3 regions of the Rossellomorea sp. FS2 genome follow, and region 3 is predicted to be linked to each of the others. Evidence: riboswitches for the same ligand, from Rfam matches in the RefSeq annotation. Region 3 holds a riboswitch; each other region holds the start of a gene.
What was found. Region 3 has a riboswitch for S-adenosylmethionine ahead of ACNA6I_RS20795 (sugar ABC transporter substrate-binding protein). Riboswitches for the same ligand answer to the same signal wherever they lie in the genome.
Positions count from the first base shown of each region.

Region 1: it holds a riboswitch for S-adenosylmethionine, as region 3 does, so the genes downstream of both, ACNA6I_RS18235 (alpha/beta hydrolase) here and ACNA6I_RS20795 (sugar ABC transporter substrate-binding protein) in region 3, are expected to answer to the same signal.
Region 2: it holds a riboswitch for S-adenosylmethionine, as region 3 does, so the genes downstream of both, ACNA6I_RS18265 (homoserine dehydrogenase) here and ACNA6I_RS20795 (sugar ABC transporter substrate-binding protein) in region 3, are expected to answer to the same signal.

Region 1 covers NZ_JBLRVS010000005.1:368,933-372,208, reverse strand. The annotation lists gene ACNA6I_RS18240 (M28 family peptidase) at 1-1,035, opposite strand, end outside; gene ACNA6I_RS18235 (alpha/beta hydrolase) at 1,125-1,922, opposite strand; SAM riboswitch class I at 2,161-2,263, opposite strand; gene ACNA6I_RS18230 (hypothetical protein) at 2,456-3,025, opposite strand; gene ACNA6I_RS18225 (SDR family NAD(P)-dependent oxidoreductase) at 3,189-3,276, shown strand, end outside.
Region 2 covers NZ_JBLRVS010000005.1:377,193-380,468, forward strand. The annotation lists gene ACNA6I_RS18260 (DUF2254 domain-containing protein) at 1-920, opposite strand, end outside; SAM riboswitch class I at 1,150-1,254, shown strand; gene ACNA6I_RS18265 (homoserine dehydrogenase) at 1,360-2,601, shown strand; gene ACNA6I_RS18270 (aspartate kinase) at 2,613-3,276, shown strand, end outside.
Region 3 covers NZ_JBLRVS010000007.1:287,488-290,763, forward strand. The annotation lists gene ACNA6I_RS20790 (sugar ABC transporter ATP-binding protein) at 1-275, opposite strand, end outside; gene ACNA6I_RS20795 (sugar ABC transporter substrate-binding protein) at 307-1,380, opposite strand; SAM riboswitch class I at 1,480-1,586, opposite strand; gene ACNA6I_RS20800 (hypothetical protein) at 1,978-2,124, opposite strand; gene ACNA6I_RS20805 (CTP synthase) at 2,381-3,276, opposite strand, start outside.

The DNA.
Region 1 (3,276 bases), on a different contig from region 3:
GCGAAGGACCAGATCACCTGCATCTCTGCTTCCCACCATGTCGAGATTGAAGTACCCGATAATCCTGTCACGTTCTTTTTGCGGGAGGGAGTCTACATAGTGATAAGACCCAAGCAGACCCAATTCTTCAGCACCGAATGTGATGAAGCGGATTTCTGTATCTGTCGGTACATTTTTGAACACTTTAGCCAGTTCCAAGGTGACAGCTGTTCCCGAGGCATCATCGTTCGCGCCCGGAGCACCTTCTACTGAATCATGATGGGCTCCGATGATGAGCACATCATCCGTGGCTTTTTTCTTATTGACCGGTGCCTTTTTAGCAATCACATTATGAGAGGTACGCTCAGATGTTTCAGCCCCCTCGATCGTCAGCCGGACGGTCTCTCCGATATGCCTGGTCAGTTTTTCTCCTTCAGCCTTGGAAAGGGTGATGGCCGGTATGTAGCGATCATCCGGTTCTCCCAAAGTCCCGCTCAGTTCTCCATCCGTATTGTTATAGATGATGACCCCTGCCGCTCCTGCTTCGGAAGCGTTGATGATCTTCTGTGCAAATGTGATTTCCCCTCTCTGGACAAGAACGATTTTCCCATTTACATCTAATCCATCAAAGTCTGCTTCTCTTCCAAGTCCTGCAGGTATGAGCTCGCCTGACACATCACCACTGACCGAGTAGGTGAATGCAGTCGGAGCCCACTCGCCTTCCACCCCTGAAAGTTCGATTGCAGTAGGTGCCGTGTACCCTATAAAGGTAAAGGGTTGAAGGGTCACATCATACCCGTACGATTCAAATTGTCGTTTTACAAACCTGATGGCATTTGCCTCGGATTCTGTCCCGGCCACCCTGGGGGTTTGTTGAAGATGGTCGATCGTCTGATAGATTCGCTCCGAATCAATTTTCTTGATCAAGTTCCGCTCATGCGGATTTTGCAAGAGTTCCCTTCCTGATTCAGGTGCCCCTGCAATGGCTGGTTGAAGTCCGATAGCGCCAAATGACAGGGTCGTTGCAAGTGCAATGGATACGACAGATTTTTTCAAACGGTTTCCTCCTCTGCTAATTTAATAGAATAATACCAATATTTTGTCATTAATTGAAAGAGTAGGAATAACCGGTAGAAAACTACTATTTATAGACCGGTCGCACGATCATATCCTACATCTTGCACCTGTAAGAGCCATCTCCGGGTGGAATCAAGCAGTGCTTGAAAAGCATGTGAAGAAGAATAGGTATGGGTACCATTCGGAATGATGATCTTTTCCACCTTACCTGACGGCCGGTTGGAAAAGCCTGAATGATAAAGGGAACAATAGTCAACGGGGATTTCTTCATCACCGTCACCATGGGCGAGAAAGACATTGCCCTTATAGTCCCCTGCTCGTCGTATCGGGTCCCATCCTTGAAGGGTCGTGAGGAAATCACGCCTCAGCTCATATCCCAAATAATCTGCCTTCCCGTCCTGCAAAACGGCTGCTTCCACTTCGTCGCCGATAATGCGCCCGAGATCCTTTCGCGGAGATCCGACCGCCGACCAGAGGGCGAGGTGGCGAACCTCTTCTTCGATGGCAGCTTCAAGGGCTACTGCACCCCCGAGGCTGTGTCCGATCAAGGCAATGCTTTCAGGGTCCACCCCTTTCAACCGTTTCACAAATCCGATGACGGCCTTCGTTTGTGCAATGAAGCGATCCTTTGTATTCAAGCCGTACTCCCCCATGCTTTCTCCGCAGCCATCGTAATCAAAACGAACGACGATGCTTGCGCTGAGTTCATTCGCCGCCTTCACGAATAATCGATCCACCCCCTCCTTTGAACCGACGAAACCATGACAGATGATGACGGCAGGGTGGATGCCGAGGCGCGTGGCGGGATACTGTATGGCTGCTGGAAGGTGGCTACCCTCCCATGGAATGGATGTATACCAACTCATCTTACCCTCTCCTTCTTCCTTGGTATGGTTTTTTCCTACGCTTTGTCGTACCCTCAAGGTCTGATTCCCGTGTGCAAAGATCCTGTACCTGATTCCTTACCAAACTACTTAACACGGACGCTCCCTCCTTTATCCTGACATTTAAAAGTAGTCACAGCGGTATGACTGATTAATCCAATCGTTTTAATCGGGTTTATATACAAAAAAAATCTCCCATAAGGAGATGCACGTTACTCTCTCCTTATCTGCCAGGCGGTGAAGCCTGCTGGAATGAGCACCTTCCACTTGGAGGTTGCTGCGGGATCGTTGGACCAGATTCCTTCCCCGACTCTTTATAAGGTAGTATAGACTAAATTATCTTACAATTCACTCTTTGTCAACCATAAATCCTACAGCAATACTATGAATTAAAACCAAATCCCCACTTGACAGGTTGGGTTTAACACTGTAAGATTGGCTCAACATCTTTACCCCCAATGATCCATATCGACCGAAGGCGCATCAACTGCCTTCGGTCCTTTTTTTTCGAGAAGTCAGTCTTCCATTTCATATCTCCCGTCTTCATAAATCCTGAACGACCCTACTTCCCCTGTCCCTCCTTCTTCTTTGAGGGTTTTTGATATCAGGTGGAGGATATAATAGGTCCCTTTTTCATCGGTCTTAGGCTTTCCATCACCATCATCGATTTGGATATCTCCTTCAGATGCCACGTTCAGCTCATCTTTTAAAAACTCAATGGCAGTCGCCGCATCCGTAATGCCTGCCGTGGTCCCGGGTTCCTCACCTGATCGTTGGGGTTCCGCACGCGCTGAGGACCCGTCGTCCTCTTCAGGCTCCTCCGTTTCCTGATCGTCGTCAGAAGGTTCCCCTGCTTCTTGATCTTCTTCTTCCAGTATTACTTGATCGGATGCTTCATCAGGCTGTTCCGGGATGGCCTCTTCCGTTGCCGCTTCTGTATCATCCGTTGCCTCCGTTTCCACCGGAGCCGTATTTCGTGGGGATTGTCCGCATGCCCCCATCATCAACATGATGGGGATCAGCGCGGTTAACAGTTTCCAGCCTGGAACGTTCATCGCCTTCTCCCCTTCCTCTTTTTTCCTCATACTCCCATTATTTCAGAAATAGGATGGCCGGACAACTCTCAGCCACAGGGGAAGGTCATTCTCTCGCCGATATCATCAAAAAGACAGTCTGAGTATAAACATTGGCTCAACGTGCACCCTATGCCTTACAATTATTTTATAACCTATCCGAGGAGGAACTATCATGAAATATACAGTCATTACTGGAGCAAGCTCCGGAATCGGCTATGAAGCTGCCTTGGCATTCGCAGCGCGTGGGAAGAATCTGATTC
Region 2 (3,276 bases), on a different contig from region 3:
TCTGCCAGTTTATGCATCCCCATTTGAAGATCCTGTATTTCTGTTTCCTTGTGGCCGATTTCGATGAGGGCCAGGTATTGTTCCTGGTCGACCTTTTCTTCATCCGCTCCGTACAGGCAGATAAGGTCGTTGCCGCAGAGGACGAAATCGCCGATCTTGAAGTGCAGGCGGACGATGATCCCGTCCTCCCGGGCTTTCTCGATCATGGAGTGGAAGTCGATGAGCTGTACGTAGCCCGATGCTTTTGCTTTGACATTCAGGCACTTGCTTTCATCCAGTTCGAACCGGGGATGATCATCTTTTGTCCGGTGGCACTCCAGATCTTTTTTGAGTGTTTGATTGATCATGACTTCGGATACCTTCTTCATGTTGTAGGTGATATTATGTACCTGCATCCACGTGGAGGCGTGATTGATGAAGAAGATGAAGGTGATGGCTGCGATGAAAGCGACAATGACGGTCAAGACGGGTGCGGCGGTGAACATTTCTTTCTTTGAACTTCCGATGAAGAGGAAGATGAAGAGTACAAAGACAAAGCTCCCATTGAAGATGCCGAGCGCGTGCTGGGTCTTTTTATCGGAAATGAAGTTCAGCAGCATGCGGGGCGAGAACTGTCCGCTGAACGTCGTAAGGACGACGAGGAGGGAGTTCAGTGTAAAGGCGCTCAGCGTGAGCACCCCGCCGATCAGGGTGCTGACAAGCGTCCTGGTCACCGATGCATCCATGCTGAAGAGCTTGGGAACATACTGGGACAGCTCCACCTTCAGGTCAAGGAACAAGGTGCACGCCACAAGCAGCAGGGACAGGCAGATGTAAAGGAAGGGCATGAACCAGATGGTGAGCTGGATTTCGTGAGCCCGCTGTCTTTTGGACATGAGCAGGTACTTTTGTACGTCGTTTGGAAGGAATTTCTTGAACATGATGTAACCCGATCCTTTCTGAATGATGTTGAGTAGTCATCTGTTTCCCTACATGTCCGGGTTAAAACATCCAATTAGGTATTTAAAATAAATCTTTTTCTCCCTGTATCAAAAGGGGCGAAAAAGGGTCTAATTATCAGAAAAGATAAAAAATCTATTGACGTGAAGACCGGATTCCCTATATAATCCTACTCATACTTATTGACTGAACAATTCAGAAAAACACACACTCTTATCTAGAGCGGCGGAGGGAATAGGCCCGATGAAGCCCGGCAACCTGCAATGATGAAAGGTGCCAATTCCTACAGATCGATGGTGATCTGGAAGATAAGGGGAGGAGCCTGCCTGATAAGCCCTCTTCTTAACCATAAGAAGGGGGCTTTTTTCTATCCCCGGCCATCGTTCAACCAAGTCATTCAACCCTTTAGGAGGAAGAACCATGTCAGAACTGCATGTAGCACTACTCGGATTCGGAACCGTCGGCCAGGGGGTGTACGAAGCCCTGGACACACATCGAGAAAGGATCAAGGAGATCACAGGAAAAGAGGTGCGGATCCGTGCCATCTTGATCAAAGACCCCTCAAAGGAAAGACAGATCGATCCAAGCATCAAGGTTACGACGGACTTTGACGAAATCCTTGAAGAAGAAGGGATCAATGTGGTCTTCGAGGCGATTGTCGGCGAAGAGCCTGGATACACCTATCTCAAGAAGGCCATCGAAAGGGGAATCCATGTAGTGACTGCCAATAAGGCGATGTTTTCCTCCAAGGGTGAGGATCTCTTGAGGCGTGCGCGTGAACGGGGAGTAACAGTCGGATATGAAGCGACTACGGCAGGAGGGCTTCCCATTATCGGGGCCATCAGGCAACTATTGAATGTGAATGAAATCACACATATCCAAGGCATATTGAACGGAACCTCCAATTTCATCCTTTCCCAAATGAGGAAAGAAGGCGTGTCCTTTGAGCGTGCCCTCTCCACTGCACAGGAAAAGGGATACGCAGAGGCAGATCCCACAAGTGATGTGGAAGGGCAGGATGCTTTCTATAAACTGATGATCCTAAGCCGCGCTGCTTTTGGTAGTCAACCTGATTGGGAAGCGGTCCCGAGAAAGGGCATCACGGATCTGACAAGTGATTGGCTGCAGGCTGCCGAATCTTTCTCACTCCGGTTCAAGCATATCGGGTCGATTCAAAGGGAAGGAGAAGACATCTGTGGAGCAGTGGAGCCGGTATTGGTGAAGGAGTCCCATCCTTTCTACGGAGTGGAGGATGTTGAAAACGTCGTGTCTGTAAAAGGGAGCCTGGTCGGAAGGGTGACCCTGTCCGGACCGGGAGCGGGCAAATTACCGACGGGAAGTGCCATGGTGGAGGATTTTCTATCCTTGATCGAAGGGAGATACGCATCATCTGGAGCACATGCCAGGGTAGGAGTCGAAGCCCTAACCGGCCGGGATGGCGAATGGGTGGTGAGGACTCTGGATGAAGCATTACCGGAATGGGTGGCACGATTCGATCTATTGGATCGCATCAAGCTCAACGGCCACCTGTATCTCTTCATCAGAGGAAGTGAAGAAGCGTGGGATGCGGTGAAGCATGCGGATGAAACGCTGCAACCCTATCCTGTGTTGAAAGAACTTCCCCTCGAATCGAGCCTGAGAAGGGAAGCATCGGTGCGTTAACCATTTACTAAATGAAAGAAGGGGACATGGTGGAGATCATCGTACAGAAATTCGGAGGCACTTCAGTGGGATCGGTGGAAAGAATCAAGCGGATGGCCCAACATGTCATCCGTGAGAAGCAAAAGGGAAAAGAGGTGGCGGTCGTCGTGTCCGCCATGGGTGACACGACCGACCATTTGACGAAGCTCGCGAGCGAGATCACGGCCCATCCCCCAAAACGGGAGATGGATCTCCTGTTATCCACAGGTGAACAGATCACCATTGCCCTCTTGACCCTGTCGATTCAAGAGGCAGGATTCAAAGCCGTCTCCCTTACTGGGCGGCAAGCGGGGATCAGAACAGATGGCGTCCATGGGAAGGCCAGGATAAAAGGAATTGACCCATCCCGGGTGAGGGAAGAGCTCCGTAGAGGAAGCATCCCCGTTGTGGCAGGATTTCAGGGAATCACCGATACGGGGGAAATCACGACCCTTGGAAGGGGAGGGTCCGATACAACGGCGACGGCACTTGCTGCAGCACTTGGTGCGGAGCGCTGTGATATCTATACGGATGTAGATGGAATCTATACGACCGATCCCCGGGTTGTTCCCGCTGCGACGAGAATCCCACATCTTACCTACCGTGAGGTTCTCTGTCTCGCCGATTCCGGGGCAGCCGTCATCCATCCGAGGGCCG
Region 3 (3,276 bases):
GCACTCAACCCGGCTATGAGCGCCGTGTCGACTTCCTGATACACACAGTGGATCCCATGGTCCTTTGCTTCCTTAGGCGTGCGGCATGTCACCTTCTCACCGTTCAGGCGGATCTCCCCTTCATCCTGCTCATACGCGCCGGACAGGATTTTCATCAGGGTACTTTTCCCTGCACCGTTTGCCCCCAAGAGCGCATGCACTTCTCCTGCCCTTACTTCAAAAGAAGCCTCCTTCAGTGCCTGCACCCCGGCAAACGCTTTGTTCATCTTCACCATTTCCACTACAGCAGACACATCGTCCACTCCTTTACGATTCAAATGATGCCTCGAGCTTCTTCAACTCGTTGGAATACCCTTGTTCGCTCGCCCCCCAGCCGTCGATATGCTCACTCAATTGATCGGTGGTGATCGTTTCTTCCGGAAGCTGCTCTTTCTCGACGAAGACCGGTTCAAGCTTCACCGTTTGAGGCGTTTCCTCCCCGTCAAGCTTTTGGTAAAGGAAGCGGACCTGCACGCGGCCGATATCCTTCGGGTCCACTGCTGCGGACGCCACCCATGGGCTTCCTTCTTTCTGGATGATCTGGAGATCTTCGTCGCTCATATCGATTCCGTACACCTTGATCTCGTTTCTCCCTGCCGCTTCGATGGCACGGACGGCCCCTTTGGCGAATTCATCCCACGCGGCCCATACCGCATCGATTTCTCCTTTCGGATACTGCTTCAGGATCGCTTCCATCTGTGCCTGGGTATCCAGGGCCGTGTTGTTGGTCGCCGCTCCGAATGCAGCCACTTCTTTGATATCCGGGTTCTCTTTCAGGAACTCCTGATACGCGACTTGACGCCTTTCCATCGGAGCGAATCCTGCCACCCAGATTTTCACGATATTCCCCTTGCCTCCAAGCTCATCAGAGAGTTTGGAAAGGGTCTGTTCCGCCATCTGCTGATCCCCCTGTTCAAGGACGGTCACACCATCCGATTCCACATCGGCATCAAACACGACGACCGGTATCTTGGCCTCTTTTGCTTTTTCCACTCCTGATTGCAACGCTTCCTTCGTGCCGTGGTCAATGAGGATCCCATCAAACTTCTGGTTGATGGCCGCATCCAGATTCGAAGACATTTTGGCCAAGTCCCCTTCAGAAGTGAATACCTGTACTTCCCCGCCGAATTTCTTCACCTGCTCTTTTACTCCTTCAATATACTGGGCCGAGAACGTCCCCAGGTTGATCTGCATGATCAAGGCAATCTTCTTCCCTGCCAGCGGGTGCTCGGACGTCCCCTGCTTTTCTTCCCCTTTGGATTCTGACGATACGTTCGGCTGACAGGCAGCCAGTGTGATGAGTAGTGTCGCAAATAAGAGTACTGATAAAACCTTTTTCATTCTCTCTTCTCCTTCCGGGATCTTCCCGCCTCATTTTTTCTCTACAAAAATAAAAACCTCTTTTCCTGAGGAAAAGAGGTGTATGTACGGATGAACGCACTCTTATCACTCAGGAATCACATCCTGCAGGTCTTAGCACCTTTCCGTGTATACGGTAGGTTGCCGGGCATCATCGGGCCAGTCCCTCTGCCAACTCTTTATAAGAGAAAACTATGAAATTTTGATTACATATTGGATATCTTAACGAGGTGAGTGAATATTGTCAATATTCTTTTTGGAATTCTATAAGTTTAAAGCCTAATCGTTCTCTCCTTCAAAAAGCAATGAACAGGAACGGGGGGCGTTCCCTTTCGCTGCAGGGACTTGATTTCCACGGGGAGGCAGTCGAGACACTTCCGCTTCCGTCCACTTTGTGGTGACTATTACGTATGAATAAACCACTGAAAGGGTGGTTAGATGGTCCACGGGGTTTTCTAAGTTAGCATTCAGCTATTCTATGGTGAGTGGTGCGGCACGTTGGATGGAGTGAACGATGGGTTATTTCAAGAAAAGGAGGGGCGATTTTTGCCGACTGGATCAAAAATGGGTGTAGCGGGGCTATGATGGGGCTCTTTCATCCCTTAATTTGTAGAAAATCCAATCATTTTTCACCATTCCCATCCCTTTTACCTCTCCACCAACCCATTTATTACCGACTTTTTCATTTTTATTTTCAACTTCTGGAGTTTTTCTACCGACTTTCAACTTTTTATTACCAACTTCCGCTTTTTTATCGAAATCTACTGACAACTTTGACGGGTTATTTTCAACTTGGAAGCTTTATGATCAACTACCAACTTTTATAATCGACTTCCGACCCTTATTACCAACTTCCCCCTGCCCCTACTCCATCCCTTCCCCACCACCCTTCTCTTCCAAAGCAAAAGAAGATGTGATCCTTTTAAACGTGTCAATTCACAAAAAAACCGCCGGCATAAGCCGGCGGCGTTCATGATCGTGATCAGTTTTCTCCGTAAGCAAGCGTCGCTTCGATGAAATCTCTGAAGAGAGGCTGCGGACGTGTCGGGCGGGATGTGAATTCCGGGTGGAACTGGGAAGCGACGAACCATGGGTGGTCGCTAAGCTCGATGACTTCCACAAGACGTCCGTCCGGGCTTGTTCCTGAGAAGACAAATCCTGCTTTCTCCATTTGCTCACGGTAGTGATTGTTGAATTCGAAACGGTGGCGATGGCGCTCATACACCACTTCTCCATCATAGGCTGCATAGGCTTTTGAGCCTTCAGTCAGCTTACAAGGGTAAAGTCCGAGGCGGAGTGTCCCACCAAGGTCTTCAATATCCTTTTGCTCAGGCAGAAGGTCGATGATCGGATGCGGTGTATCAGGATTCAATTCTGCAGAATGTGCGCCTTCCAGTCCAAGGACGTTACGTGCATATTCTACGGAAGCAAGCTGCATGCCAAGGCAGATTCCAAGGAACGGAACTTTGTTCTCACGTGCATACTGGGTTGCCACGATCTTCCCTTCGACACCGCGGTCGCCGAATCCTCCAGGGACAAGGATCCCATCGGCATCAGCCAGTTGTTCTTGAACGTTCTCTTTATTGATGAGCTCTGAGTTCAACCATTTCACTTGGATGTCGCTGTCGAAATGGTACCCGGCATGGCGGAGTGCTTCCACAACGGAAATGTACGCATCTTGAAGCTCTACATATTTACCGACAAGGGCGATCGTCGTTTTGCGCGATAGGTTGCGGACGCGTTCAACGAGCTCTGTCCATTCGGTCATATCAGGCTCATGGCATTCAAGCTTAAGGTGCTGACACGTGAGTTCATCGAGCTTTTGCTCCTGTAGGGATAGTGGGATGGAGTATAGGGTGTCGGCATCTGTTGCTTCGA